2 regions of the Alcanivorax sp. VBW004 genome follow, and region 2 is predicted to be linked to the other one. Evidence: predicted binding sites of a transcription regulator. Region 2 holds the regulator's gene; the other holds the start of a gene.

Region 1 (15,402 bases), 820 kb from region 2:
CTGCTTTTAACTGTCAATCAGGCCCTTCTCGCGCAACACCTGAATAAACAGATCAGGCTCCGGGCGGACCCGGTAATTGTCTGTCAGGTGTTGATACACCAGCCGACCTTCGGCATCGACGATAAATACCGTTGGCATGACCGTATCGCTGTCGTAACCCAGCGCTTCCAACCCGGCCGGGGTACCGCCGGCATCCATAATGCCCAGGGCTCGCGCCGCCTGGTTGTTATCATCACGCAGGTACTCGAAGTCCACCTGAAATTGCTTCGCCAGGTCCGCAGACTGGCTATGGGATTGCGGGCTGATCAATGCCACCCGAACCCCCTGGGCCTGCAGTGACTGATATTGCGCTGCCACTTCACGAATCTGTGCCATGCACAACGGGCACCAGTTGCCGCGGAAGAACAGCATCACCATTGGCTGGCCCGCATAATCCGCCACGGTTACCGGCTTGCCCTCCAGGTTCGTGAAGGTGACGGCCGGCAACGGTTCACCCAGTGCCACATTCGCCTCGCGAGTGCCGTAGCGGCTATACCAGCGGATATAAGCGTGCACCCCAAGCAGGTTGAGAATCGCCAGGCTAACCATCACCACACAGGCCTGCCCGGCCAATGCCAGGCTGATGACCGCCAGCGTACCCAGCAAGGTCGGCCAAAATACCGTTGGCAAATTCTCGCTGGTGCGAGCCGGTTTCCATACGAACAGATAACTGAAGAATCCCACCGAGGGGACACAGGTCAGCAGCAATACCGCCCACGGCCAGCCGCCGCCGGTAAACAGTTGCCAGAGCGCCATGCCGGTGGTGAACACCGCCAGGGAAATAAACGTGGAGATAAACAGTGATTTAAGGCTTTTCATCGTCGTTCCCGTTTCGAATCAGTGGATAAGATGCGAAACGGGAACCCGCGTTACAAGCAAAATGATGCCAGAGGGAAATCAGCTGGTGCAGGTTTCCAGCAAGCCCCGCAGCTCCGGAATACAGGAGCCACAATTGGTGCCCGCCTGGCAGCCTTTGCCAATGGCTTCCACGGAATCCGCGCCCTCTTCCACCACACCCTCGATGGTTTTCTGACGGACCTGGAAACAACTGCAAATCACTGGCCCCAGATCCGGGCCGGCATCCGCCGGTTGCCCGGCCAGGATCGCCATGTGCTGGATGTCCGCCTCCACAGCAAAGCAGTCTGCCAGCCAATCCACGTCGCACACCGGCAGGGTTTCACCAATGGCCAGCCAGGCCAGCAAGCGGCCGTCCTTGTCCAGCGCCGCGCGCCGGTAATGCCCCGTGGCGGGATCGTTCAGCGCCAGCCACTGCGCCGCCTGCGGCAACCAGTCGTGGAGCTGTTGTTCGGTTAGGTCCGCATCGCCGGCCAGCCGATAGCGTTGTACCTGGCCCGCCTGCAAAAATGCATCGACGGGAACTCGGGCCCAGTACTCCACAGCGGGTGGGGACGCCGCCGTGAACAACCAGCCATGCCAGCGGGGTTGCCAGTCGCTGACATTCACCGGCGTATGCTTGAACGCCGGCTGACCGGAATGCGGATCCAGACGTGCCGGCACCAGGGCATCCACCCGGGCGCGGCGAGAAAACTGATCGGTCCAGTGCATGGGCATAAACGCGGTGCCGGGGCGCTGCCCGGTATCGCGGGTGACCCGCACCAACGCATCACCGACACGGCTGGTCAGGCGCACGAAGCCGCCCTCCTGCAGCCGGTAACGCTCAATATCCTGGGGATGCAACGCCGCAAAGGGCTCACTGAGGTGGGCAAACAGGCGCCCGGCACGGCCGGTGCGCGTCATGGTGTGCCACTGGTCCCGAATCCGCCCGCTGTTGAGAATAATCGGGAAGGCATCACCGATCTGGCGCACGGGTGGATTTTCACAGCTCACAAAACGGGCCCGGCCACTGGGGGTAGAAAACTGGCCGTCGGCATAGCAGCGAGGGTCGCCGTTCAGCGGCCACTGCTGTGGCTGCCACTGGGCATATTGGTCGGCGCTCAGATCCGCGGCTCCGGTCAAATCCAGCCGCTTGCCAAATTGACCAGCCACCGCGGTGAGCGCCGAGTACTCGGCAAAAATGTCGTGTTCATGCTGGTAGGGAAAGGCGTCGGCAAAGCCCATGCGTTGAGCCACTTCGGTAATAATCCACCAGTCTGCTTTCGCTTGCCCGGGAGCTGGCACAAATGGCCGCTGGCGCGATACGCATCGCTCGGAGTTGGTGACCATGCCGGATTTCTCGCCCCAGCCCAGGGCCGGCAAGCGAATATCCGCGCAGGCAAGCGTGTCACCGCTGGCCACGCAGTCGGACACCACCACGGTGTCGCAGGCCATCAATGCCTGGCGCACCTTGTCCGCTTCCGGGAGGGAATCCACCGGGTTGGTGGCCATGATCCACACGGCTTTGACCTCGCCGCTGGAAACTGCCTCGAACAACTCAACCGCTGTAAGACCATTTTTTGTGGCCAATGCCGGCGCCTGCCAGAAGTCCGCCACGGCGGCGTGGTGCGCCGGGTTGTCGATATCCAGATGCACCGCCAGCTGATTGGCCAGCCCACCTACTTCCCGGCCCCCCATGGCGTTGGGTTGCCCGGTGATGGAAAACGGGCTGGCACCGGGCTTGCCGACACGGCCGGTGGCCAGGTGGGCATTGATAATGGCATTGCCCTGGTCAGACCCATTGCGGGCCTGATTCACGCCCTGGGAAAACACGGTAACCGTGCGCTCGCAGGCCGCGAACCAGTGGTAAAACGTGGTCAGGTCCACCTTGCTCACGCCCATCTTCGCGGCCAGTGCCTCCCAATCGTTGCCCTGGCTGCGGGCAGTTTCCAGGGTCGCCTGAAAGCCTTCGGTGTGGGCGTCGATGTAGGCCTGGTCCAGCGCCTTGTTGTCGTCCAGCCAGGTGAGCAGGCCATTGAACAGCGGCACGTCCTGCCCCGGGCGAATGGCCAGGTGAAGATCGGCCAGGTCACAGGTAGCCGTGCGGCGAGGATCAATCACCACCACTTTCATGTCCGGGCGCGCCTGTTTGGCGGCCACGATGCGCTGGTACACGATGGGATGCGCCCAGGCGGTATTGGACCCGGTGAGGATAACCAGATCCGCCAGCTCCAGATCTTCGTAGCAGCCGGGCACCACGTCTTCACCAAACGCCCGCTTGTGGGCGACCACGGCGCTGCTCATGCACAGGCGGGAATTGGTATCGATATTGGCGCTGCCGATGTAGCCCTTCATCAGCTTGTTGGCCACGTAATAATCTTCTGTCAGCAGCTGGCCGGAAACGTAGAACGCCACCGCATCCGGGCCGTGCTCGTCGACGATGCGGCGGAACCGCCCTGCCACTTCATCCAGCGCCTGGTCCCAGGACACCACCTCGCCATCCACTTCCGGATTCAGCAGGCGGTCCTGATCGCCCAGGGTTTCCAGTACCGATGAACCTTTGACGCAGAGCCGCCCGGCATTGGCCGGGTGCTGCGTGTCCCCTTTCAGGGTTACGCCGTCGGTGCGGATACCACAACCCACGCCGCAGTACGGGCAGGTCGTACAGGTAGATAACGGGGCGTTCTTTGGCTCCGTTTCCTGGATCTTCGCTTCAACACTCACGCAGCGACTTCCTCCGAATGCTCATCACTGTCGCCGGGGCGTTTGCAGAAAGCCTCCCCCAGCAACAGGGTTTCACGCAGCGCGCTGATGTCTGCCTTTTCCTTCCACAGTTTTTCAAAAAACGGGGCGTCAGACACATCGCCGTACAACACCATGCCAACCACACGGTTATCGCGAATCTGTACACGCCGGTAGCTGCCGGGCAGATTCAGCTGCAGGGTTTCTCCCTGGTCTTTTCCCTTGTCCCGGTTACCGAGAAAATCGCCACAGGACACCAGATCGATACCGGAAATTTTTAATCGTGTGGCGGAATCCGCGTACAGATAACGGCGATGGCCCAGCTCGGCCAGGTGGCTGGCACAGACCGCCGCTTGCTCGTACAGCGGCGCCACCAGGCCGAAGGTGCGCTCGCGGTGTTCCACACACTCACCAATGGCATAGATGGCCGGATCAAAGGTCTGCAGGGTGTCGTCTACCCGCACTCCCTGATTCACGGTCAGCCCGGCACTGGCGGCCAGCTCGGCTCGCGGCACAATGCCCACCGCCTGCACCACATAATCCGCCGGCAACCGCTGACCATCGGCAAGGTGAACGGCCGCAACCGCGCCCTGGCCGTTGTCTTCGATGGACTGGGTACGCGCCTGCATGACGAACTTCAGCCCGCGGGCCTCCAGGTCCTGTTGCAGGCGGTGCCCTGCGCTTTCATCCAGCTGCTGGTTGAGAAGATGGCCGCGACTGTGGACCAGAGTCACGTCGTGCCCCTGCTTCACCAGCGCATCAGCGGCTTCTAGCCCCAAAAAACCGCCGCCCACGACCACCACCCGGGCAGCCGAAAGCGACAACAACCGTCGCACGTCGTAGAGATCCCGAAAACTGACAACGCCATCCAGGGTGACGCCTTCCACCGGCAATTGACGCGGCGCGGCTCCCGTGGCCAGCAACAGCCGGTCATAATCGAGCAGGTGCCCGGCGGCGGTTTCCACCTGCCGCCGGCGGCGATGAATGGCCACCACCGGGGTGCCGGTAATCAAGCGAATATTGCGATCCCGATACCACTGGTGGGGATGAGTGGTAATGGTTTTCTCATCGGTGCCACCACCCAACAGCGGCGACAACATGACGCGGTTATAGCCGGCGAAGGGCTCATCCCCCACCACCGTGATCTGATACAGATCCGGTGCCAGGCGGGTCAGCTCTTCCAGCAGACGGCAAGCCGCCATGCCATTACCCACTACAACCAGTCGTTTCATGCGCGCATCGCCCTGTCGATTTGTTTCAGGCCGGGGTGGCCAGTTCGATCACATCACCTTGCACACGCACCGGGTACACGGTCAGCTTGACGCTGTCGTCTTCGATGCATTGCCCGGTTTCCAGATCAAAGTGCTGCTTGTACAGCGGTGAGGCGACAACACGCTTGTCACCCAATGAGCCCAGCAGCCCCCGGCTGAGCACGTTGGCATGGCTAAACGGGTCCATGTTGTCCAACGCATAGAAATTGCCATCACGGGTGCGGAACAATGCCGCCTGCCCAGAGGGCAGACGCACGCCCACTCCAGTGCCCGGCAACACGTCGTCAACGCTGCAGATTGCTTTCCATTCCACGGTCACTGCGCTGTTCATGGCTTACGCCTCCTCGACCAGTTCGATGCGTTCATGCTCGTAGGCGGGACGACGCTGGCCGCGCTCACGCACGTAGGCCAGGTTGTCATCCGCTTCGGCGGTCTCATTGATGAAGTGGTTAAAGCGTTTCACCGCTTCCGGATCCTCGATGGTGGACTTCCACTCGCACTGATAGGTCTCGATCACGTGCTGCATCTGCGCTTCGAGTTCGTCGCCCATGCCCAGGGAGTCGTTCAGGATCACGTCTTTCAGGTAGTCCAGTCCGCCTTCCAGGTTTTCCAGCCAGACGCTGGTGCGCTGCAGGCGGTCCGCCGTTTTGATGTAGAACATCAGGAAACGGTCGATGGTCTTGATCAGCTGCTCATCGGTGAGATCCGACGCGAACAGATCCGCATGGCGCGGACGCATGCCGCCGTTACCACACACATACAGGTTCCAGCCTTTCTCGGTAGCGATCACGCCCACGTCTTTGCTTTGCGCTTCGGCACACTCTCGGGTACAACCACTCACCGCCATCTTGATCTTGTGCGGGCTGCGCAAGCCTTTATAGCGATCCTCTACCTGGATGGCGGTGCCCACGGAGTCTTTCACCCCGTAGCGACACCAGGTGGAGCCCACACAGGATTTCACCGTGCGCAGGGATTTACCGTAGGCGTGCCCGGTTTCAAAACCGGCATCCACCAGGATTTTCCAGATTTCCGGCAACTGCTCGACACGGGCACCGAACAAGTCCACCCGCTGACCGCCGGTGATCTTGGTATAAAGATCGTATTGCTTGGCCACTTCCCCCAGCACGATCAGTTTGTCCGGGGTAATTTCACCGCCGGCCACACGGGGCACGATGGAATAGGTGCCGTCGCGCTGCATGTTGCCCAGGAAGTAGTCGTTGGTGTCCTGCAGCCCGGCATGGGGTTTGTTGAGCACCCAGTCGTTCCAGCAGGAAGCCAGCACATTGGCCACGGTCGGCTTACAGATGTCACAGCCGTCACCGCTACCGTGTTTTTCCAGCAGCTCGTCAAAGGTGGTGATCTGCCCGACGCGTACCAGGTGATAGATTTCCTGACGGGAATACGCGAAGTGTTCGCAAATGTGGTTGTTCACTTCCACACCGCGTTTTTCCAGCTCGCTGTCCAGCACCTGCTTCACCAGCGCGGAACAACCGCCACAGGTAGCCGATGCCTTGGTGCAGGCTTTCAGGTCGCCCACGGTCTGGGCGCCAGCGTCGATGGCGGCACACAAATCGCCTTTGGAAACGTTATTACAGGAACAGATCTGCGCTGTGTCAGGCAGCGCATCGGCGCCCAGCAGCGGCGCACCATCAGACATGGGCGCCACCAACGCAGACGGGTCACCGGGCAGGTCCATTTCGTTTAGGCAAAGCTGCAACAGGTTGCCGTAATCTGCGGCATCCCCTACCAGCACAGCGCCCAGCAGTTTCTTGCCACACTCACTGATTACCGCTTTCTTATAGACACCGGCGGTCTGGTCCATGAACACGGTGCTGCGACAACCGGGCGTGTTGCCGTGGGCATCACCAATGGACGCCACGTCCACGCCCATCAGTTTCAGCTTGGTGCTCATGTCCGCACCGGCAAATTGCTGTTCGGCTTTGCCCATCAGGTGTTCAGCAGCCACTTCGGCCATCTGGTAACCCGGCGCCACCAGACCAAAGATGCGACCTTCCCACAACGCCACTTCGCCAATGGCATAGATGTGCTCATCGGAGGTGACACAATGGTTGTTGACCACGATGCCGCCGCGTTCGCCAATGGCCAGCTCGCAGGCCCGGCCCAGTTCGTCCTGGGGACGAATGCCCGCAGAGAAGACAATCACATCGGTTTCCAGATGCTTGTCGTCACCGAAATTCATGCGGTGTGTGCAGTGTTCACCATCCACGATGTCCTGGGTGCCGGTGCTGGTGTGTACGGTGACACCCAGTTCCTGAATCTTGTCTTTCAGCAAACCGCCACCAAAATCATCCACCTGCACGGCCATCAGGCGCGGGGCGAATTCCACCACGTGGGTCTCCAGGCCCAGATCGTGAAGCGCCTTGGCCGCTTCCAGGCCCAGCAGGCCGCCACCGACAACCGTGCCCACCTTGCCGGTTTTACTGGCGGCAATCATGGCATCCAGGTCGTCGATGGTGCGGTACACAAAGCAGTTATCGCGATCATTACCGGGGATCGGCGGCACGAACGGATAGGAACCGGTGGCCAGAACCACCTTGTCATAAGGCAGGGTCTCACCGGTGTTGGTGGTGACCGTTTTAGCGGCCCGATCAATCGCGTCCACCTTGGTATTCAGTTTCAGCGTAATGTCGTGCTCTTCAAAAAAGCCTTCCGGCACCAGCGACAGGTCGTCGGCGGTCTTGCCGGAAAAGTAGCTGGTCAGCCCTACGCGGTCATAGGCCGGCAGCGGCTCGGCACACAGTACCGTAATATCAAAGTGCTCCCGGCCACCCTGGGCCACCAGAGACTCCAGATAACGTTGTCCGACCATCCCGTGGCCGATCAGAAGAAGTTGTTGCTTTGCCATAAGGCTCACCCTCGCGGTGCGTAACTGACACCCGCACTACAGCAATCCCTATGCCAACTTTATAACTCTATGTAATTTATGGATTTATTCTCTTTTTTTCCGAATAACCACAAAAAACCTGCTTTCTTTTAATGCGCCAGTGCACGAGATGAATGCACTTTTATGTGCACCGATATGAACCACAATCGCGCTCTCCCTTTGCGCACAGCCGGTGCATTTCCCTCGCAACAACACCGCTTACCCAAGACAAATCAAACAGTTAACTGGCTGGCACAGGAGTTGCTCGCAACCCCCACCGTTAATCGCCCATGCATGGAGTAGTCATGAGCGCAGATAGACTCAATCTTCTGAATTTTTCATTGCCACGAATCCGCCTTCTCCATTTAAGTTGGGTGGCGTTCTTTATCAGTTTCGCCCTGTGGTTTTCCCACGCCCCCTTAATGGGGCACCTGCGCGACGTCTTCGACCTGACCGGCGAACAGGTTAAGGCACTACTGATTCTGAACGTGGCCCTGACGATTCCGGCACGCGTGGTGATTGGTTCCCTGGTGGACCGGTTTGGCCCGCGGCGGGTTTTCTCCACCCTGCTAATGAGTGCGGCTCTGCCCTGTTGGGCTTTTGCCTTGTCCAACAGCTTTGAGCAGCTGGCGATCAGCCGCTTGCTACTGGGTTTTGTGGGCGCCAGTTTCGTGGTCGGCATTCGCCTGATCAGTGAATGGTTTCCCGCCCGGGAGGTGGGCCTGGCTGAAGGTATTTATGCCGGCTGGGGGAACTTCGGTGCCTTTGCCTCTTACGTCACACTTCCCTCTCTGGCCCTGTTTTTTGGTGGCGAAGACGGTTGGCGCTGGGCGGTGGCCAGCACCGGCTTTATGTCCTTCCTGTACGGGCTGTTCTTTATGTGGCGCGCGCGCAATACCCCCGCCGGCGCTTCCTATTTCAAACCGAAAAAAGCCAGTGCGCTGGAAGTCAGCAACCGGCGTGACCTGTTCTTCTATATTGGCGCCAGCCTGCCGTTGTACATCGCGTTGTACATTATTGTGTGGCGGCTGGGCCCGGCAGGATTCCGCTTGTACGACAACAACACCCAGGCCATTTTCATCGTCGCTGTCAGTTTGCTGGCCGCCATTCAGTTATCACAGATATGGCAGGTCAATCGCGAACGCTGGCAGCAAAGCGCCCCGGAACAAGACAGCTATCCCTTCAAGCAGGTGGCCATTCTCAACCTGTCCTACTTCATTACGTTCGGCTCGGAACTGGCAGTGAATTCCATGCTGCCGTTGTTCTTCCTCGACACGTTCAGCGAAGTCACTCCGGTTACCGCCGGCTTGCTGGCGTCCGCCTTTGCCTTCACCAATTTAGTGGCGCGCCCCGGTGGCGGCTGGCTTTCTGACCGCATTGGCCGCAAGAAATCCCTGACTATTCTGTTTTGCGGTTTGTTGATGGGTTTTGTGCTGCTCAGCCAGATCAACAGCGGCTGGCCTGTGCTGCTCGCCATGGCGGCCACCATGGTCTGCTCCTGCTTTATTCAGGGCGGCGGCGGTGCCATTTTCGCCACTGTGCCGCTGATCAAACGCCGCCTTACCGGGCAAATCTCCGGCATGGTCGGCGCCTACGGCAACGCCGGCGCCGTGGTCTTTCTCACCGCCCTGACGTTTGTGGATGCCAGTACCTTCTTCCTGGTAATCGCCGCCTGTGCCACCGCCGTACTGGTTGCCGTCCAGTTTCTGGACGAACCCAAGGGACACATTGCAGAGGTGGATGAAGATGGCCGCGTTCAGCTAATCGAAGTGAGCTGAATGGCCCCACATGCGCGCGCTTCATCGCGCCTCTCATCCATCATCCACCCACAGGACCGGGGCTCTATCCCGGTTCTGTGGGTGGGGGGCAATGCCCCAATCACGAACACTTTTCGTGCACCACCCTACAGCTTGTCGTTTCACCAACAGGCACCCTGCTTGCTGAAAACGCACAAGAAAACAAAATTAATTCATTAAAATCATAACGTTACAAACTGGCACGCAGATTGCTTTATCCACACTTGTCATCAATGCTTCCGTGTATGGAGATACCATGAGCGCCGACAAGCTGAACCTGCTGAATTTTTCCGCGCCACGCATCCGGCTGTTGCACCTGAGCTGGCTCGCTTTCTTTATTACCTTTGTCGTGTGGTTCTCCCACGCGCCCTTAATGGGCCACCTGCGCGAAGCCTTCGATCTAAGTGCAGAACAGATCAAGGCGCTGTTGATTCTTAACGTGGCATTGACGATTCCTGCCCGCGTCGTGATTGGTTCGCTGGTGGATCGCTTTGGCCCACGGCGGGTGTTCGGCCTGTTGCTGATACTCGCCGCGTTTCCCTGCTGGGCCTTTGCCCTGTCGACCAGCTTCGAGCAACTGGCGGTCACCCGCCTGCTGATGGGTTTTGTGGGGGCTGGCTTCGTGGTCGGCATCCGCCTGATCAGTGAATGGTTTCCGGCCCGGGAAGTGGGCCTGGCCGAAGGGATCTATGGCGGCTGGGGCAACTTCGGCTCTGCCGCTGCGGCCATTACGCTTCCTACCGTGGCGCTGCTGTTCGGCGGGGACAATGGCTGGCGCTGGGCAATTGCCAGCACCGGTGCACTGGCGATGGCTTACGGTGTTTTCTTCCTGTGGCGGGCTCGCAACACCCCGGCGGGCGCCTCCTATTTCAAACCCAAAAAAGCCAGTGCACTGGAAGTCAGCAGCCGCAAGGACCTGTTTTTCTACCTGCTGATGAGCCTGCCGCTGTATATCGCGCTGCTGGTGATTGTATGGCGCCTGGGCCCCAGTAATCTGGATCTGTTCGGTACCACCACGCAAATCATGCTGGCTGCGCTGATCGTCAGCCTGGCGGTCGTGCAGCTGGGGCAGGCCTGGCGCGTTAACCATGAACGCCTGAAAACCGGCGTCGAGGAACACGACCGCTACAGCTTCAAGCAAGTGGCCATTCTTGATCTGGCCTACATGGTGACCTTTGGTTCAGAACTGGCCGTGGTCTCCATGCTGCCGCTGTTCTTCACCGACACCTTCAGCCTGTCTGCAGTGACCGCCGGCCTGCTCGCGTCTGGCTACGCCTTTATGAACCTGGTCGCACGACCGGGTGGCGGCTGGGTCTCTGACAAGTTTGGCCGCAAGAAATCCCTGGCGATCATGCTGTGTGGCCTGATGGTGGGCTACGGAATGATGAGCCAGATTGCTGGCAGCTGGCCCATCGCGCTGGCCGTGATCGCCACCATGTGCTGCTCGTTCTTCGTGCAGGCCGGTGAAGGCGCCGTGTTTGCCACCGTGCCTCTGATCAAACGCCGCCTCACCGGACAGATTGCCGGCATGGTCGGCGCCTACGGCAATGCCGGTGCGGTGATCTTCCTGACCGTGCTCACGTTCGTCGATCCATCCACGTTCTTCCTGGTGATTGCCGCCAGCGCGGCAGTGTCTCTGGCTGCGGTTCAGTTCCTGGACGAACCCAAGGGTCACATTGCGGAAATTGATGACGACGGCAATGTTCAGCTGATTGAGGTGGGATAACGTTTTCCCTCCGAAGTAGCTACCAGGCCGGCAGGGATGCCGGCCCACTCCATAGATAAACAAGAACCGCTCGTTAACGGCACAGGAGCCACCACGATGGATGCGTCCACCGCCCCGGCAAACATGGCAGCCCCCCCGGTCGAACCGGATCTGCACCCACGGGTGCGTATCGGCCAATTCAGTGACAGCGGCCCCAAGCTGCATAATCAGGACGCCCTGGCCATGCAGATACCGGAAGGCTCGCTGATGCGCACCAAGGGCATTGTGGCGGCACTGGCCGATGGCCTGTCCAGTGCGGGCGCGGCCCGGGAAGCGGCGGAATCCTGTGTGCTCGGTTTTATCAGCGATTACTACGCCACCCCGGCACTATGGAGCGTGCCCCGCTCTGCCCAGCGGGTGCTGGAAGCCCTGAACCGCTGGCTCTGCCGACAAACCCTGGCCGGGGAAAGTCATCTGTGCACACTGTCCCTGTTGATTTTGCGTTCACGCACCGCCCACATCTTTCAGGTGGGCGACTCCCGTGTCTGGCGCCTGCGCAACAACAAGCTGGAATGCCTGACCCGGGATCACAGCCGCATGATCGGCGAGAATCGACAGGTACTGACCCGCGTTATGGGCGGTGACACACGTCTGGATGTGGATTACAGCAACAGCGATCTGCAAGTGGGCGATGTCTATCTGCTAACCAGCGATGGCGTGCACGGCTTTCTCACTCGCTCACGCATGCAGGGTATTTTGCGTGGCGCCAACCAGCCGGAACTGGCGGCGCAAACCCTTGTGGAAGCGGCGCTGGCCAACGGCAGTGATGACAACCTCAGCTGCCAGGTACTGCACGTGGAAGGCTTGCCCGATGCCAGTGCCGATGAAACCCTGAAACAGCGTGGCAACCTGCCGCTTCCCCCGCCACTGTCTGCCGGTATCCGTATCGACGGCTTTACCGTGAAACGGGAGCTCTATGCCAGTGTGCGCAGCCACTTGTATCTGGTGGAAGACAACGACGGCAAACAATCGGTATTGAAAACGCCATCGGTGAATCTGGAAGATGACCGCGATGCCCTGGAGCGTTTCGTCATGGAAGGTTGGGTGGGTAATCGGTTACGCAACCCGCATTTACTCCATGCTCTGCCCGTGCCCGACAACCCCTCGTGTTTGTACCAGCACCTGGAATTTATCGACGGTGTGACCTTGAAGCAGTGGTTAAAGGAACACCCGGATGCACCGGTTGAAGAAAAACTGTATCTGGCCGATCAATTACTCAATGGCGTGCGGGCCCTGCACCGTGCCGATGTGATTCACGGGGACCTGAAACCGGACAACATCATGGTGGATACCGAGGGGCTGGTCCGCATCGTGGATTTTGGCAGCTGCCATTGCCGCGGCATGGAACAGCACACCGCCAGCATTCCGTTAGGGACCCGGCACTACAGTGCGCCGGAACTGGTGGAAGGCGAAGCGCCCAGTGAGCAGAGCGACCTGTTCTCCACCGCCGTCATTATTCATGAAATGCTCACCGGCGCCCTGCCCTGGCAAGGCCGTTATGAAAAATCGGTGCACCGTCCGCTTCCTCCCCTGCAAGGCCACAATGCGTTTATTCCGCTCTGGATCAACAACGTCTTGCAGTTAGCCCTGCAACGGCAACCGAAATTGCGGTTTACCGATGCGGCAGAATTTCGCGACGCACTGCGCCGCCCGGTACGCAGCAATAAACCGGTAGCGGACAGTAATATTTGGCAATTACGGATGTGGAAAGGCGCGGTGGTGGTCTTGGCCGTGTTGCTGCTTATCAGCGTTACGCTACGCTGACGCAACCAGAAAAGGCCAAGCACTTGTCGGGTTAGGCACCCGACAAGTGCTATAAGAAAGTCAGCGGTTAGTCCGCCAGACTACCAAGAGAGAACGTTTCGCCGTTGCTATGCACTTGCAGGGTATCACCCTGCTGCTCGGCCCAATCGACCAGCTGGTAAAACGCCGAGCGCCCGATCAGCGCATTGAGATTATCTCGCACACACAGGTACGGGGAAGGCTCGCCGGTTTCGCTGTCAGTGTTCACCCAGAGGGGATGGCCTGCGCCGGCAACCACATGGCTGCCCACATTGGTGGTAAATATCAGTTTCGTGGTTCCGCCTTCTTCCACCTGCTGTACTTCCGTGGCCACAAAGGGCGCATCGTCCACCTGAATGCGCAGTTTCTCCACGGGTGTAATCAGGAAATAGTCATCGTTTTCGCGCAACAGAATGGTGGAAAACAACGCCACCATTCTTTCCCGTTCAATGGGCGACTCTTGATAAAACCAGGTGCCGTCGCGGGCAATGCGCATATCAATATCCGCATGGCGTTCCGGTTTCCACTGATGCACCGGCGGCAGGCCGGTTTCATCGCCGGCGGCTTTTTCCAGTAGTGCCAGCAGTTCATCGGCCTGTTTCATCGTGGCCCCCGCTGGCCCTTGTTCCCCATGCGAATACCGATTTCGATCAGGAAATCCAGAAAGTCATCCTTGTCGTCGATTTGCTTCTGGTAAAACGGCGATTCCATCAACGCCACGGCGCCGTGGGCAAATGCCCAAGCGGAGCAGATGTGATACATCGGCGGCACGTCTTCCAGTGACCCTTCTTCCATGCGGGCTTTCACGATATCCGTGAGCCGCGCAAAATTGGCCTCACGGATGCTGTGCAGCTTGGCCACCAGTTCAGGCAGGGCATGGTCCTTGATGACCTTGTTTTCCAGCCGATCAAACAACTGATAGCGCTTGGGATCGGAAATCCGGAAACGGAAATATTCCCGCGCCAAGCGTTCCTTGTTATCCGCATCGGAAATTTGCTGGAACACGCCGGCCAGGTCTTCCTCATAGCGCAGCATCAGCAGCAGGTAGATTTCGTTCTTGGTTTCGAAATGCTTGTAGATAGTACCTTTGCCAATACCCACCCGGTCCGCAATCATTTCCACGGTTACCCGGTCTTCGCCTTCTTCCAGAAAAAGGGCCAGAGCCGCATCGAGAATCTCACGCTCGCGCTGACGAAACTCCTGAGCCTTGCGTGTGGCTTTTTCCAGATCACCCATCTATTTCTCCTTGCGCCCGGGTATGCGGGCCTAAAGCCGACTGAACAGTCGCAATTCTAACGCATTCCCTTTTTATACGCATATCGGATAGCAAACCGCGGCATTTCCGGCAGCGTCTCGCCAATACCTGTTCATGGAAACCTAGGGCCGGTTAGCATAGCGTCATGGTTTTCCGCCACGCATTCCGCTCAACCCAGCGCACGGAGGCAACACAACATGGCCAACTCTGACGGGAGCCCCCCGGACCTCGCCACCGAATTTGCCCAGCAGGACGGCCTGCTTTACCTCAACCATGCGGCCGTCGCCCCCTGGCCCCAACGTACCCAGGACGCGGTAACCGAGTTCGCCCGCCAGAACGTATTTATTGGCGCGCGGGATTATCCACACTGGTTGAAAGTCGAGCAGCAGCTGCGTGAGCGTCTGGCCTGGTTGGTGGGAGGCGTCAGCAGCGAGGAAATCGCCTTGCTCAAGAACACTTCCGAAGGTCTGTCTGTCATTGCCCAGGGCCTGGAGTGGCAGGCTGGTGATCAGATTATCATCAGTGATCAGGAATTCCCGTCCAACCGCATTCCCTGGCAAGCCCTGGCCAAGCAGGGCGTGGAAGTGATCGAGGTCAATCTGGAGGGCGACAACCCGGAGCAGGATGTCATTGACGCCATGGGGCCACGCACCCGCCTAGTGTCTCTCTCCGCTGTCCAGTACGGCACGGGGCTGCTAATGGACATGGCCCCCATCGGCGCCGCCTGCCGTGCCCAGGGCACACTCTTCTGTGTGGACGCCATCCAGATTCTCGGCGCGCTGCCGTTCTCTGCAGAGCAGGTAAACGCAGATTTTGTGGTGGCCGACGGCCACAAATGGATGCTCGGCCCGGAAGGGCTTGCCCTGTTCTATTGCCGCCGCGCGGTGCAGGATCAATTGATTCTGCGTCAGCATGGCTGGCATATGGTGGCCGATCCGGGCAATTACACCCGCAAGGACTGGCAGCCCGCGGCCACCGCCAAACGCTTTGAATGCGGGAGCCCGAACATGCTCGGCGCCCATGCCCTGAATGCC
Region 2 (15,402 bases):
CTTCAACTTTGAACTTTGAACTTTTCACTCAACCCGTCCAGCGCCGCAATCAGCGCCTGGTTCTGTTCTGCCGTGCCCACAGTGATACGCAGGTAGTCCGCAATACGTTCAGGCTTACCAAAGTGACGCACGATAATGCCTTGCTCGCGCAGCCCTTGGGCCAGTTCAGCACCACTATGCTTCTCGTGGCGGGTAAAGAGAAAGTTGGCCGCCGAGGGCAAACTCTCAAAGCCACGCTGCGCCAGCTGTTCGTTGAGCCACTCGCGCTGGCCAATCACCTGCTCACAGCCTTTTTCAAACCACTCCTGATCCTCAAACGCGGCCACGCCGGCGGCAATGGCCAGGCGATCCAGCGGATAGGAATTGAAGCTGTCCTTGATGCGGTTCAGACCATCAATCAACGCTTCATCACCCACAGCCAACCCGATACGCAAACCGGCCAGGGAGCGGGATTTTGACAGGGTCTGGGTAACCAGTAGATTCGGGTAGCGGTTTACCAGCGCAATTGCCGTGGTGTCGCCCTGCCCCGGGCTACCGGCAAAATCGATATACGCCTCATCGATCACCACCAGGGTTTCCGTATTGATCTGTAACAGGCGCTCAATCTCACTCAGCGGCAACAGCTTGCCGGTGGGCGCATTGGGATTGGGAAAAATAATACCGCCGTTGGGGCGCGGCTTGTCGCCCTCAAGATAATCGTCCACCGCAATGCCCAGCGCCTCATCGAGCGGCACTGGTTGATAGTCGATTTGATACAGGCCGCAATACACCTTGTAGAAACTGTAGGTGATATCCGGAAACAACAGCGGCTGATCCTGTTTGAAAAACGCCATAAACAGGTGCGCCAGCACTTCGTCGGAACCATTACCGACGAACACCTGGGAACGCTCGATCCCGTAGCCTTGATTGGAATAGTAATCGGCGATGGCCTGCTTGAGCTGGCTGCTGTCCGGGTCTGGATACAACCGCAGCCGATCATCCGCTTCAGCGCGGATCGCCTCGATCACTTTCGGCGACGGCCCGAGCGGATGCTCATTGGTGTTCAGCTTTACCAGCTTGTCCATCTTGGGCTGCTCGCCGGGCACATAAGGCTCCAGCCCATGAACGAAGTCGCTCCAGTATTTACTCATAGTGATTCCGCCTGCATGCATCAGGCAACACGCAACACGCGTGAAGGCGTGGTGCGTGAGGCGTGTTAGCGTTTCTTGATTCTATATTCCGCACTGCGGGCGTGGGCCGTCAGGCTTTCGCCGCGCGCCAGCGGCGAGGCGATTTTTGCCAGGGTGCTGGCCCCGTCCGGGGAGCAACCAATCAGCGAGCTGCGCTTCTGGAAATCGTACACACCCAACGGCGAGGAAAAGCGCGCGGTGGCACTGGTGGGCAACACATGATTCGGTCCGGCACAGTAATCACCCAGTGCTTCCGGGGTGTGGCGCCCCAGAAAGATGGCACCGGCATGACGAATTTTTTTCGCCCACTGCTCCGCATCATCAATGGATAATTCCAGATGCTCGGAGGCAATGCGGTTGGCAATGTCGATGGCCTGATCCAAATCCTGCACCTGGATCAATGCGCCCCGGTGCTTCATGGACGTGCGAATAATGGTTTCACGCTCCAGGGTCGCCGCCAGCGTTTCCATGGATTCAGCCACCTGTTCCAAGAACGCCGCATCCGGGGACACCAGAATCGCCTGGGCTTCTTCGTCATGCTCCGCCTGTGAAAACAGGTCCATGGCGATCCAGTCCGGGTCGGTCTTGCCGTCGCAGACCACCAGAATCTCCGAGGGGCCGGCAATCATGTCGATACCGACTTTGCCGAACACCTGCCGCTTGGCTTCGGCCACATAGATGTTGCCGGGGCCAACGATCTTGTCCACCGCCGGCACGGTTTCGGTGCCATAGGCCAACGCGGCCACCGCCTGCCCGCCGCCCAGGGTAAAGAGCTTGTCGACACCGGCAATGGCCGCTGCCGCCAGAACCATGTCATTGATGATGCCGTCCGGGGCGGGCGAGACCATGATGATTTCGCCCACGCCGGCCACCTTTGCCGGCAACGCATTCATCAATACGGAGCTCGGGTACGCCGCCTTGCCACCGGGCACATAAATGCCTGCGCGATCCAGCGGCGTCACCTGCTGGCCCAGCAAGGTGCCATCGGCTTCGCGATAGTGCCAGGAATCCTGCTTCTGCTTTTCATGGTAACGACGCACGCGCTCGGCGGCGGCTTCCAGGGCTTCGCGCTGCTCGGCAGGAATGCGCGCCAGCGCGGCTTGCAACTGGGCGTGGTCCACCACCAGCTCATCCATGCTCGCGACGTCACGACGATCAAAACGGTTGGTGTATTCCACCAGTGCAGCATCGCCACGCTTGGCCACATCCTTGAGGATGCCGCGCACACGATCCGCCACTTCTTCGTCGCGCTCTTCCGACCAGGCGGTTAGCGCGGCGAGCTTGGCATCAAAATCAGCGTCTTGGGCATTCAGCCTGGTGGTTTCCATGATCCCTCTCGTTCAACGCAACAGACCCGCACACCTTCAGCAACCCGCGTGACCGCGTGAAACCTGTTGCATGCAAGCGTTAACTTAATCCGCTTTTAACCCGCTTCGCGGGACGCCACGGCCTCGGCCAGCTTGTCCAGGATCGTCTGGATATCACTGTGGCGGGTCTTCATGCTGGCCCGGTTGACGATCACACGGGTAGAAATGTGGGCGATCAGCTCGGTGGGCTCCAGGCCGTTGGCGCGCAGGGTATTGCCGGTATCGACGATATCCACGATGCGGTCCGCCAGCCCCACCAGCGGGGCCAGTTCCATGGCGCCGTATAGCTTGATCACTTCTGCCTGCTTGCCCTGCTGGGCGTAGTAGGCCTTGGCCACATTCACAAACTTGGTGGCCACTCGCAGGCGGCTGCCGGTTTCCGGGGCATCCTTCATGGCCGCCACCATCAATTTGCAGCGGGCAATGTCCAGATCCACCGGTTCAAAGACCCCGTCACCGCCGTGTTCCATGAGCACGTCTTTGCCGGCCACACCGATATCCGCCGCGCCATGCTGCACATAGGGCGGCACGTCCGTGGCGCGGATGATGATGATTTTCACGTCGTCACGGGTGGTGTCGAAAATCAGTTTGCGTGAGGCCGCCGGGTCTTCCAGCAGCTCAATGCCTGCGGCTTTCAGCAGCGGCAGGGTTTCCTTGAGAATGCGCCCTTTGGAGAGGGCGATGGTCAATGGCTTGCTCATCACAGATCCCGATCCGATCAGCGTGGTACGCGACGGATGATCGCGCCCAGCGATTGCAGTTTCTCTTCGATGCACTCGTAACCGCGATCAATATGGTAGATGCGATCCACGGTGGTCTCACCGGACGCCGCCAGCGCGGCGATCACCAGTGAAGCCGACGCGCGCAGGTCCGTGGCCATCACCGGTGCGCCGGTGAGTTGCTCGACACCACGGCAGATGGCGGTGTTGCCCTGCACCTCGATATCCGCGCCCATGCGGTTCATTTCCTGCACGTGCATAAAACGGTTTTCGAAAATGGTTTCGACAATGGTGCTGGTGCCTTCGGCCACCAAATTCAGGGCCATGAACTGGGCCTGCATATCCGTGGGCATGGCCGGGTAAGGGGCGGTACGCAAGGACACGGCCTTCGGACGGCGCCCTTCCATGTCCAGCTCGATCCAGTCGTCACCGACGGTGATTTTCGCCCCGGCTTCTTCCAGCTTCTGCAGCACCGCATCGAGAATGCCAGGCACGGTGTCCTTGGTCTTGATGCGGCCACCGGTAATGGCGGCGGCAATCAGGTAGGTGCCGGTTTCGATCCGGTCAGCAACGACCTGATGGTGGCAACCGGTAAGGCGCTCAACCCCTTCAATGACAATAGTGTCGGTGCCGGCACCGCTGATCTTGCCGCCCATGGCATTGATGAAGTTGGCCAGATCCACCACCTCCGGCTCACGGGCTGCGTTTTCCAGGTAGGTGGTGCCGTCGGCCAGCGCGGCCGCCATCATCAGGTTTTCGGTACCGGTTACGGTGACCACATCCATAACGATGCGAGCGCCCTTCAGGCGACCGTCCACACTGGCATTCACATAGCCATTGGCCACTTCGATCTCGGCACCCATGGCTTCCAGACCGCGCAGGTGAATATCCACCGGCCGCGAGCCAATGGCACAACCACCGGGCAAGGAAACCGACGCCTTGCCGAAATGCGCGACCATGGGGCCCAGCACCAGGATCGACGCGCGCATGGTTTTCACCAGCTCGTAGGGGGCGGTCAGCTCCTTGATGGTGGTGGCGTTCACTTCCACATTCATGCGGTCATCGATCACCACATGGACACCCATCCGGCCGAGCAATTCGATCAGGGTGGTCACGTCCTGCAGGTGCGGCAGATTTCCCACCGTCACCGGCTCATCAGCCAGCAGCGTGGCGGCCAGAATCGGCAGTGCCGCATTCTTGGCCCCGGAAATACGAATGTCGCCGTCCAGCCGCTGGCCGCCGGTGATGATCAATTTATCCATGAACAATCTCTAGATGGTTGCGTTCTTCCAACCCGATTTCGGCCTGGGGCCGGGGTCAGGACAGGCCCTGATTCTGGGCTTTTTCCCACTCCGCCGGAGTAAAGGCAATAATCTGCACGGCATGGATGGTGTTGCTTTTGATCTGCTCGTCGATGGTGGCATACACCAGCTGCTGGCGTTTCACCGGCATCAGGCCGGCAAAGGCCTCTGACACCACACGAATCTGGAACCGGTCACCGCCGCCTTCCACTGCCACATCGGCATTGTCAAAACCGGCATCAACCAATGCCTGAACTTCTTCCGGATTCATCTTTGCTCCTCATCAGGGCCTTGGTCAGGCCCAAACAGCACTGGAGCGGCCTGCAGCCGCTCCATCAAATCGTCATCAAGGGCGTAATAATACGCGAGCACGCTGCCCCTTACCACGGCAGGCGGGTTCACTCGCCCTGTTTGGCCTCGTCGATGCCGGCATCAATCTTGGCATCCGCAGACCAGTTGTCGATCACCTTGTCGATATCGTTGTACTGCTGCATCCCCTGGGCGAACTGGCTCTTGAAGGTATCGCGCAGATCCAGGCCATTCACATACACATTGATCACTTTCCACTGATCATCACGCAGGAACAGGGTGTAGTAGATCGGCACCACTTGCCCGGAGTTGGTTTTTACCTCCATGCGCACCCGTGCATAGTCGCCTTTACGGTCACCGTCCTGCATGGGCAGGGTTTCGATCTTCTGGCCGTCATACAGGGTAATGCCGGAGGCATAGGTGTTGATCAGGCTGTTTTTGAACACATCCAGAAAACGGTATTTCTGCTCCTTGCTGGACGGGCCAAAGTAGTCGCCCATGACCATGCGAGTGATGCGCTTGAAATCCACCAGGTCAGCCAGCTCTTCACGGACCAGCGCCTTGGCCTTGTCCGGATCCGCCTTGAGCGCCTCGCGTTCCGCCTCGATGCGGGATGTCATGCGCTCCACGGCGTCCGACACCACCTGGCGCGGGTCACTCTCGGCATGGGCCAATGTGGCCATGCCTGCCAGCAGCAGCACCAGGCCGGCGTGCAGCCACGTTCGAATATACCGTTGCAAATGCATAGATTACTCCCTGTTAGTCTCCGGCGGTTTTACGGTGTTCTTTACCCCCTGTCCAGTCATCAACAGCGGCAACATCGTGAACCTTGGTTGTTTTATTGGAGTCACAAAGTTCGATACGGTTCCCGCGCGGAAGGCCGGGTTACCGATTACGGGTCAACGTGAAGGGGGCAACCGGTGTATAATCGCCGCCAACGCCAAGGAGAACGCATGAGTCACGACCATATCAGCGTCGGTCAACGGGTACTGGATATCGAAGCCCGGGCCGTGGATAACCTTAAAGACAGCCTGGACGCCAGCTTTTCTGCTGCCTGCGATCTGATGCTGAATGCCAAAGGCCGCGTGATCGTCACCGGCATGGGCAAGAGCGGGCATGTGGGCAGCAAACTGGCGGCCACCCTGGCCAGCACCGGCACCCCCTCTTTCTTTGTGCATCCCGGTGAAGCCTCCCATGGCGACCTGGGCATGATTACCCCGGACGATGTGGTACTGGCACTCTCCAATTCCGGCGAAACCGCCGAGGTGCTGGCCATTCTCCCGGTGATCAAACGCAAGGGCACTGGCCTGGTCGGCATGACCGGCCGGCCGCAATCCGCGCTGGCACAACTCTCCGACGTGCACCTGACCGTGGCCGTGGCGGAAGAGGCCTGCCCTCATAACCTGGCGCCCACCTCGTCCACTACTGCCGCCCTGGCCATGGGCGACGCCCTGGCCATCGCCCTGCTGGAAGCCCGCGGCTTCACTCCGGAAGATTTTGCCCTCAGCCATCCCGGTGGCAGCCTGGGCCGCCGCCTGCTGCTAAAAGTGGATGACATCATGCACGCCGGCGAACAGCTTCCCGTGGTCAGCGCGGACACGTCGCTCAGCGAAGCCCTGCTGGAAATGACCCATAAGGGCCTGGGCATGACCGCCGTCACTCACGAGGACGGCACCCTGGCCGGCATCTTTACGGATGGGGATCTGCGCCGCATATTCGACCGGGACATTGATATCCGCAAAGCCACCATTGCCGAGGTCATGGTCACCGACCCGATCACCATCGCCCAGGGCCATCTGGCGGCAGAAGCGCTGCAGATCATGGAAACCCGCAAAATCAACGGCCTGATGGTTTGCGATAATGCAGGCAAACCCCTCGGCGCCTTCAACATGCAGGACCTGCTACGCGCAGGAGTGGTATAAATGCCCATGCAATTTTCCTCCGTTGATGCCCAGAACCTGCGCCTGATGGCGTTTGACGTGGACGGCGTAATGACCGACGGCCGCCTGCTGTTCGGCCCCCAGGGCGAAGAACTGAAAGTCTTCAACACCCTGGACGGCCACGGCCTGAAAAAGCTGGCCGCCAGCGGCGTGATCCTGGCCATCATCACCGGGCGCAACTCCCCCATGGTGGCCAAACGCGCGGCAGACCTGGGCATTGAACACGTGATTCAGGGTCGCGAAGACAAAGGGGTGGCACTGGAAGCACTGGCTGAATCACTGAGCATCGCCGCCCATGAAACCGGTTATGCCGGTGACGACGAACCCGATGTGAGCGCCCTGCTCTGGGCCCGGCTCAGTTTTGCCCCGGCCAACGCCCACGACTGCGCCAAAACCGCCGCCGAGCACGTTACCGAACGCCGCGGCGGTGAAGGCGCAGTACGGGAAATCTGCGATGCCATTCTCGCCCTGCGGAGCCAGGCATGAAACGACAGGGACTACTCAGCGCCACCGGCATTCTGATGCTGGGGCTGGTCATGCTGATGACGCTCCACGAGTGGGACAGCACCCTGCCCGGCCAGGACAACGCCGTAATGATGGCGCCGGCCATTATTGCCGACGACGTGACCGCCCGCGCCTTCAGCGAAAAAGACGGCACCCTGCAATATCACCTGACCGCCGACAACCTGGTGCAGTTTGACCACAATCCCCTCACCGAAATGGAAGCGCCGGTGCTGGTCATGGCGAACGACAAGGGCAGCTGGACCATCACCAGCGAGCAAGGCACCGTGGAAGACAATGGCGACCTGATCACCTTTCTCGGCAAGGTCAATGTGGACAACCCCACCCAGAAAGTGAACCTGGACACCGACGAACTGCGCTTCAACAGCGACACCAATATCGCCACCACCCCCGGCGATGTGGAAATGACATTCGACTCCGGCCAGACTCGTGCCGGCGCCCTGGAAGCCGATCTCGACAAGGGCATTCTGAACCTGAAACAAGGAGTAAAGAGTGAGTTTGAAGCACCGGCTTCATAGCACCCGCCGCCTCGCCGCACTGGCATTGCTGGCGACATTGCCCCTGGGCGTTCAGGCCGCCCCCATGGAAGGCCCCATCCAGGTCACGGCAGACAGTGGCCGCTTCGAACAGGATGCGGGCAGCGGCCTGTACCGGGGCAACGTGGAACTGATTCAGGGCAAGCGCAAACTGTTTGCTGACGAAATGCGCCTGTTCACCAAAAATGGCGACCTGGTCCGGGTGGAAGCCACCGGCTCCCCCGTGCGCATGGAGGAAGGCGAGGGACTGAATGCCCACGCCGAAAACCTGGTATACGACATTAACGCGCGCACTCTGGTCCTCACCGGCGACGCTTACATCGAGCATCAGGGCAATACATTTGAAGGCGCCAAGGTGGAATACAGCCTGGACTCCAAACGTGTGGACGCCAGTAGTGAAGGCGACCAGCGCGTTCGCCTGGTGATCCCGGCCGAGAATCAAACCAACGCCACCCGCACCGACGACGATGCTGCCGGCGACGAAGACACCAGCAACTCAAACGACACCCCCGGTGGCGGTAACGACACCGCCTCACCCGACGCGGAGCCCAGCACACCATGAGCCACTTACGCGCCCACCACCTGGCAAAAAGCTACAAGGGCCGCCGGGTCATCGAGGATGTCTCCCTGGACGTGGAAGCCGGCCAGATTGTCGGCCTGCTGGGCCCCAACGGCGCCGGCAAGACCACCTGCTTCTACATGATTGTCGGGCTGGTGGAAGCCGATGCCGGCCGCATTGAGATCAATGACAGCGACATCACCCACCTGCCCATGCACGGTCGCGCCCAGCGCGGGATTGGCTACCTGCCCCAGGAGGCCAGCATCTTCCGTCGCCTGACGGTGGAAGAGAACATCATGGCGATTCTGGAAACCCGCAAGGAGCTGAGCAAGGCAGAGCGCCACGAGCGCATGGAGAGCCTGCTCAAGGAATTCCACATCGGCCACATTCGCGATTCGCTGGGGATGAGCCTGTCCGGCGGCGAGCGGCGCCGAGCGGAGATTGCCCGCGGCCTGGCCACCGACCCGGACTTTATCCTGCTGGACGAACCCTTCGCCGGGGTGGATCCGATCTCGGTGAACGATATCAAGGGTATTATCCGCCACCTGAAAGACCGCGGCATTGGCGTCCTGATCACTGACCACAATGTGCGTGAAACGCTGGATATCTGCGACACCGCCTATATCGTCAGCGCCGGCCACATCATTGCCTCCGGCGATGCGGACATCATCCTCGCCAACCAGCAGGTGCGGGATGTGTACCTGGGCGCCGACTTCAGGCTCTAAACAGACTGCCAGCGACGCCGTGAAAGCACGGACCGGCCTGAAAGCAAGGTAGCCGCGCCCAATGCCTGGACGCGGCTACCTGCTGCCCCCCCCATTGCTGCTCGCCTCGCCACCAACGGCCCACTATCAACCGCCAACGTCACTCACCTAGCACACAAAGACCAGTGGCACAATTCTTGCTTGTTGTGTGATCAGCTTGGTATTCTCGTGTTTTGGGGATCCGCAGAATACCGAGCAGTATGAAGCCCACACTACAACTACAAATTGGCCAGCAGCTCACCATGACGCCGCAGCTGCAGCAGGCCATCCGCCTCTTGCAGCTGTCCACGCTGGACCTGCGCCAGGAAATCCAGCAGGCCGTGGAGAGCAACCCCTTGCTGGAACTGGCCGACGATTTCGGTGACGACAGCCTGCCCGAACATGACGAAGAACGTCAGGACGAGGAGCTGGACACCGAGCGTGACGACGCCCTGGAAGAACTGGTGCAGGACGAACCCGGCGCAGAAACCGAGTGGGACGATGTCTATTCCGGCCAGACCAGCAGCGCCACCGCCTCCCTCCCCGACGATGCAGACGAATGGCAGCAACGCCACGCGGTCTCCGGCAATCTTCAGGACCACCTGCTCTGGCAGCTGAATCTGACGCCCATGAGCGATGTGGACCGCATTATCGCCATGACAATCATTGAATCCCTGGACGACCGCGGCTACATCACCGTGCCCCTGGATGACATCGTCGACATGGTGAACGCCCAGCCGGAGCTGCTCACCGAAGGCGATGAACTGGAGCGCGACGAAGTGCTTGCCGTGCAGCACCGTCTGCAGCAGTTCGACCCCGTCGGCGTAGCCAGCATCGATCTGGCGGACTGTCTGGGCGTACAACTGCGCCAACTGCCCGCCGATACCGCCCTGCGCGACGAAGCCTGCGCCCTGCTGGCTCACCTGGACCTGCTGGAAAAACACGACTACGCCGCCCTGCGTCGCACCCTGCAGACCAGCGAAGACGTCCTGCTGGAGGCCCTGTCCCTGCTACGCACCCTGGACCCGGCCCCCGGCGAGCAGATCGGCGAGCCCCAGGTGGACTACGCCGTTCCCGACGTGATCGTCCGTCAGCATAAGGGCCGCTGGCAGGTCAGCCTCAACGACGACGTGCTCCCCCGGGTCAACCTGCAGCAGCAATACGCCAACATCGCCCGCAACACCAGCGGCGAAGACGGCCAATATCTGCGCAATTGCGTTCAGGAAGCCAAATGGTTCATCAAGAGCCTGCAGAGCCGCCACGACACCCTGCTCAAGGTAGCCACCCGCATTGTCGATGTGCAGCAAGGGTTCTTCGATTATGGCGATGAGGCCATGAAACCCCTGGTTCTGGCGGATATTGCCGATGCCGTTGAGATGCACGAATCGACCATCAGTCGGGTCACCAACCAGAAATACATGATGACACCCCGCGGTGTCTTTGAGCTGAAATATTTCTTTTCCAGTCACGTGGGAACAGACGGCGGCGGTGAGTGTTCCTCCACCGCTATTCGTGCCATTATTAAGAAGCTGGTCGCTGCCGAGAATCCCCGCAAGCCGCTCAGCGATAACAAGCTGGCCAGCTTGCTGAATGAGCAGGGAATCAATGTAGCGCGCCGGACCGTCGCCAAATACAGAGAGGCGATGCGAATACCGTCTTCCAGCGCCCGCAAGCGTTTGGTGTAGGGCGCCAGGACGGATCCCAAACAGGTAAAGGAGCCAGCCATGCAAATTAATATCAGCGGTCATCACCTGGATATTACCGATGCCTTGCGTGCCTATGTGGGTGATAAGTTCTCCCGCCTGGAGCGCCACTTCGATCAAATCACCAGCGTCCAGGTCATTCTCTCTCCGGAACCGAAAACCCATAAAGCTGAATCCACAATCCATATTTCCGGGGCCGATGTCTTCGCCACCGCTGAGGCCGGAGACATGTATGCAGCGATCGATAAGCTGACGGACAAGCTGGACCGCCAGATTCTCAAACACAAGGAAAAGGCCGTCAGCCACAAGCACGGTCACTAACCCAAAGCGACAATTATGCGAGTTCGCGAACTACTGACTCTGGCCCGCACCCATCATGGCGTGCAGGCCAGCAGCAAGAAACAACTGCTGGATCAGGTTGCACAGCTGGCCGCGGCCAGCTGTGACAGCCTCAATGAACAGGAGGTCTTCGATGCTTTGGTCGCCCGGGAAAAACTGGGCTCCACAGGCATTGGCGAAGGCATTGCCATTCCCCACTGCCGGCTCGGACATTGCCAGCAAGCAGTAGGCCTGTTGTTGAAACTGGAAAGCCCCATCGATTTCGACGCCGTTGACGGGCACCCCGTGGACTTGGTGTTTGTATTGCTGGTCCCCCAGGACAACCCGGAACAGCACCTCAAGACACTCAGCCACCTGGCATCCCTGTTCAACGACGACAGCTACCGTGCGGAACTGCGCCACAGCACCGATAACCAACACCTCTATCAGACGGCCGTAGAGTCCGAAGCGGAGTTGCGACTGGCATCATGAAGGAACGCAACAAGCTTTCACGCATCATGCAACACGCCCCAAACGCCCCCTTGTCTATCGATCTTGCGTGCCAGCGTGCTACGTGTGGCGTGCCAGCGGTGCAATCATGAAACTCACCATTATTAGTGGCCGCTCCGGGTCCGGGAAAACCACCGCGCTGCAAGCGCTGGAGGACCAGGGATTTTATTGTGTCGACAACCTGCCCGCCGGCATGCTGCCGACACTGGCGAAACAGCTCAGCGAGGGCGAGCCCCCGATTGAGCGGGTCGCTGTGGGCATTGATGCCCGCAACCTCCCCGCCCAGCTACTGGCTTTCGACAACATCCTTGAAGCCTTGAACGAACAACAGGTGGGCAGTGAAATCATCTACCTGGACGCGGATGACCACACCCTGCAGACCCGCTTCAGCGCCACCCGTCGCCGTCACCCGCTGGGCACCGGCGAGCGCTCACTGGCCGACGCCATCGGCCATGAACGGGAACTGCTGGCCAACATCCGCCAGCGCGCCGATCTGGTCATCGACAGTAGCAACCACGACGTGCACACCCTGCGCAACCTGATGCGCGAACGGGTGGCTCGCCGTGAAGCCGCCCTGTCGCTACAGCTGGAATCCTTCGGCTTCAAGAATGGCCTGCCCACCGACGCGGACCTGGTGTTCGACGTACGGGTATTGCCCAACCCGCACTGGCATGCAGACCTGCGCCCCTTTACCGGCAAGGATGACTGCATCATCGATTTCCTCAGCCAGCATCAGGCCAGTCACGACATGCTCAAGGACATCGGCGATTTCGTGGCGCGCTGGTTACCGGCGTTTGCCCACAGCGATCGCAGCTACGTGACAGTCGCCATCGGCTGTACCGGCGGGCGCCATCGCTCAGTCTTTATCACCGAACAGCTGGCATGGACTCTGCGCGCCAAAGGCATTGCCCTTCAGGTTCGCCACCGGGAACTGCCCAGAGAGCAATAACGCGGCCATGACCTGACACCCGGCCTTTTCCCTTTCAGATCACTTCTGACCACAAGACACCCGATGATTGAAAAGAAGCTCGACGTAATCAACAAACTCGGCCTGCATGCCCGCGCGGCCGCCAAAGTGGTCAGCGTGGCCTCCCGCTACGACAGCCGCATTCTGGTCCTGCACAAGAGCCAGACCATCGACGCAAAAAGCATCATGGGCCTGCTCATGCTTGGCGCAGCGAAAGGCAGTAGCGTCACTTTTCAGGTGGAAGGGGAAGACGAACAACACGCCATGGACGAATTGGAAGACCTGTTCGCCCGCTGTTTCGACGAAGGCGAGTAGCCTTCTAATCACCGGGAAATTTACCACTCTTTACCGCCATCCCACCGGCGACGCTTCGGCCTTCACACCGCCTCGTGTAAACTCTCTTCCAGCAAGGAGGAGCCATGCCCGCTGATAGCAGCCGTAGCCAACAGCATTTAAAAGCCATTAACCGCGCCCTGGCCAGCGGTACCTATACCCAGGTACGTCAGCTGATCAACAATTTGCCCGGCGCGGAAGCGGCGCATTTACTGGAATCCTCCCCGCCACGGGAACGGGAAATTCTCTGGCAGTTGCTGCATAAAGACCAGGAATCCGAAGTCCTGCAATACCTGGGCGAAGAGGTCCGGGTCGAACTGCTGCGTAACCTGTCCACCGACGAACTGGTCTCGCTGGTCGAAGAACTGGACACGGATGACCTGGCGGATTTGCTGCAAGAGCTGCCGGACCATGTCACCTCCCAGGTGATGGCCAGCCTGGACGAACAGAACCGCGAACGGCTGGAGCATGTGCTCAGCTACCCGGAAGACACCGCCGGCGGCCTGATGAACACGGACGTGATCACCGTGCGTCCGGAGATCACCTTCGAAGTTGTTCAACGCTACCTGCGTCGCCGCGGCGAAATTCCTCGCACCACGGATAACCTGGCCGTAGTGAACCGGAAAAACCAGTTCATCGGCCTGCTGCCACTGACCAAGGTACTGATCAGCGACCCAGGCACCACCGTGCGCGAAGCCATGATCACCGACACGGAATCCATTACTGCCACCCTGCCCGCCCACGAAGTGGCAAAGATCTTCGAACGCCACGATTTGGTAACCGCCCCGGTGGTGGATGAGGACGGCATGCTGGTGGGCCGGATCACCATTGATGACGTTGTTGACGTAATCCGCGAAGAAGCGGATCACTCACTGATGAGCATGGCCGGTCTGGATGAAGACGAAGATACCTTCGGCTCCGTGTGGCAAACCGCTCGCCGTCGGGCCCTGTGGCTGGGCATCAACCTGCTGACTGCACTCGCCGCCTCTGCCGTCATCGGCCTGTTTGAAGCCACCCTGGAAAAAGTCGTGGCGCTGGCCATCCTGATGCCCATCGTGGCCAGCATGGGCGGTATCGCCGGCAGCCAGACACTGACCTTGGTGATCCGCGCCATGGCGCTGGGCCAGATCCAGTCCAACAACACCCGCTACCTGCTGTTCAAGGAACTGTCCGTGGGTGCAATCAATGGCTTGCTATGGGCAACCGTGATCGGCATTACCGCCGGGCTGTGGTTCAACGACCCCAACCTCGGACTGGTCATCGCCGCCGCCATGGTGATCAACCTGGTGATGGCCGCCAGCGCCGGCGCTCTGCTACCTATCACCATGAAACGTCTCGGCATCGATCCGGCCCTGGCCGGCTCCGTGGTGCTGACCACCATTACCGATATTGTCGGCTTCTTTGCCTTCCTCGGCCTTGCCACGGTGCTGTATGCACACCTCCTCACCTGAGCCGCGATGGTGATAACTTGCAGCATGCTGCTGCCGCAGAGCGGTATAAAAAAGGTTCATCGCGGAATTGAGTAATCAGCCGGCTTCAGAACTTGTCTCATTATCCCGCCTTGGCAGCCGCTGGACGCCGGATGCCAGACGACGGACGCTTGCATTCAAAACCTGAACACCTTGGCCCCGATACTCTCCGCGCAAAATGCATTACCCGATCACGACCTTAATGATGGCCCTGAAATCCCCACAATAACGACAGCCGCTCAGGCCAGGGGTTTTACGTCAGGCATTCGGCGTCAAGCGTTTGGCAACGTGCCGGGCATTCGCGATAACCCAATTAAACGTTGAGAAGCGTGTTCTTCACTCCAGTCCGCGAAGAACCATAAAAAAAGGCGCCGTACCCGGCGCCTTTTTTTATCACTGCATCATTGCCCGTCGCGCTTATTCCACAAACAACTGCTTGAACGATACGTAGTACGCACCGGCCAGAATCGGCATCACGAACAACCACCCCAACAGGAGCGGAATCGCTGCTACCACCAGGATCAGGGAGATCACCAGGGTATAAACGATGAAGGGAATAATATTTTTCAGGCAGGCATCCAGGCTCAGCTTCATGGCGTCGACCACCCCTTTTTGCCCCAGAAAGATCAGCGGCACGACGAAGTAAAACAGGAACATGAAGACAAACATGGCTACCGTGGCCAACAGGCCAAGCACCACGATGGCCGCAGTACCGCCGTCACGGCCGAGCAGGAAAAACAGGCCACCCAATACGACGCCCGCCACCAACAGCACCACCAACTGCGCCACTGCGGTCATGATCAGTGGACTGGTACGGTCAGAAAACCCGGCGAACAGATCCGAGAAATCAGAACGGTTTTCCGTATCGATACGATGAAAGATTTTCACAATGCCCGCGTACAGCAGCGGTGTCAGCAGTATCTGGGCAATCGCACCC

Evidence for each region. Region 2 encodes sigma-54, which starts transcription at its own class of promoters, with help from an activator protein. Its sites were predicted from a motif close to TGGCACNNNNNTTGCTNT; they were not measured.
Region 1: the regulator sigma-54 is predicted to act here: its motif matches at 7,791-7,808, upstream of nirB (nitrite reductase large subunit NirB).

The regions. Positions count from the first base shown of each region.
Region 1 covers NZ_WNHC01000001.1:2,510,950-2,526,351, reverse strand. Annotated here, with positions in the region: gene F1529_RS11455 (peroxiredoxin) at 7-858, opposite strand; gene F1529_RS11450 (molybdopterin-dependent oxidoreductase) at 937-3,597, opposite strand; gene F1529_RS11445 (NAD(P)/FAD-dependent oxidoreductase) at 3,594-4,847, opposite strand; gene nirD (nitrite reductase small subunit NirD) at 4,873-5,217, opposite strand; gene nirB (nitrite reductase large subunit NirB) at 5,221-7,752, opposite strand; gene F1529_RS11430 (NarK family nitrate/nitrite MFS transporter) at 8,076-9,548, shown strand; gene F1529_RS11425 (NarK family nitrate/nitrite MFS transporter) at 9,823-11,292, shown strand; gene F1529_RS11420 (bifunctional protein-serine/threonine kinase/phosphatase) at 11,389-13,095, shown strand; gene F1529_RS11415 (DUF1285 domain-containing protein) at 13,163-13,717, opposite strand; gene F1529_RS11410 (TetR/AcrR family transcriptional regulator) at 13,714-14,349, opposite strand; gene F1529_RS11405 (aminotransferase class V-fold PLP-dependent enzyme) at 14,566-15,402, shown strand, end outside.
Region 2 covers NZ_WNHC01000001.1:1,692,197-1,707,598, reverse strand. Annotated here, with positions in the region: gene hisC (histidinol-phosphate transaminase) at 3-1,130, opposite strand; gene hisD (histidinol dehydrogenase) at 1,196-2,497, opposite strand; gene hisG (ATP phosphoribosyltransferase) at 2,593-3,237, opposite strand; gene murA (UDP-N-acetylglucosamine 1-carboxyvinyltransferase) at 3,255-4,517, opposite strand; gene F1529_RS07880 (BolA family protein) at 4,573-4,827, opposite strand; gene F1529_RS07875 (phospholipid-binding protein MlaC) at 4,955-5,611, opposite strand; gene F1529_RS07870 (KpsF/GutQ family sugar-phosphate isomerase) at 5,819-6,787, shown strand; gene F1529_RS07865 (HAD family hydrolase) at 6,788-7,291, shown strand; gene lptC (LPS export ABC transporter periplasmic protein LptC) at 7,288-7,845, shown strand; gene lptA (lipopolysaccharide transport periplasmic protein LptA) at 7,820-8,425, shown strand; gene lptB (LPS export ABC transporter ATP-binding protein) at 8,422-9,147, shown strand; gene F1529_RS07845 (RNA polymerase factor sigma-54) at 9,387-10,850, shown strand; gene hpf (ribosome hibernation-promoting factor, HPF/YfiA family) at 10,890-11,189, shown strand; gene ptsN (PTS IIA-like nitrogen regulatory protein PtsN) at 11,205-11,678, shown strand; gene rapZ (RNase adapter RapZ) at 11,785-12,645, shown strand; gene F1529_RS07825 (HPr family phosphocarrier protein) at 12,709-12,978, shown strand; gene mgtE (magnesium transporter) at 13,083-14,447, shown strand; gene F1529_RS07815 (BPSS1780 family membrane protein) at 14,883-15,402, opposite strand, start outside.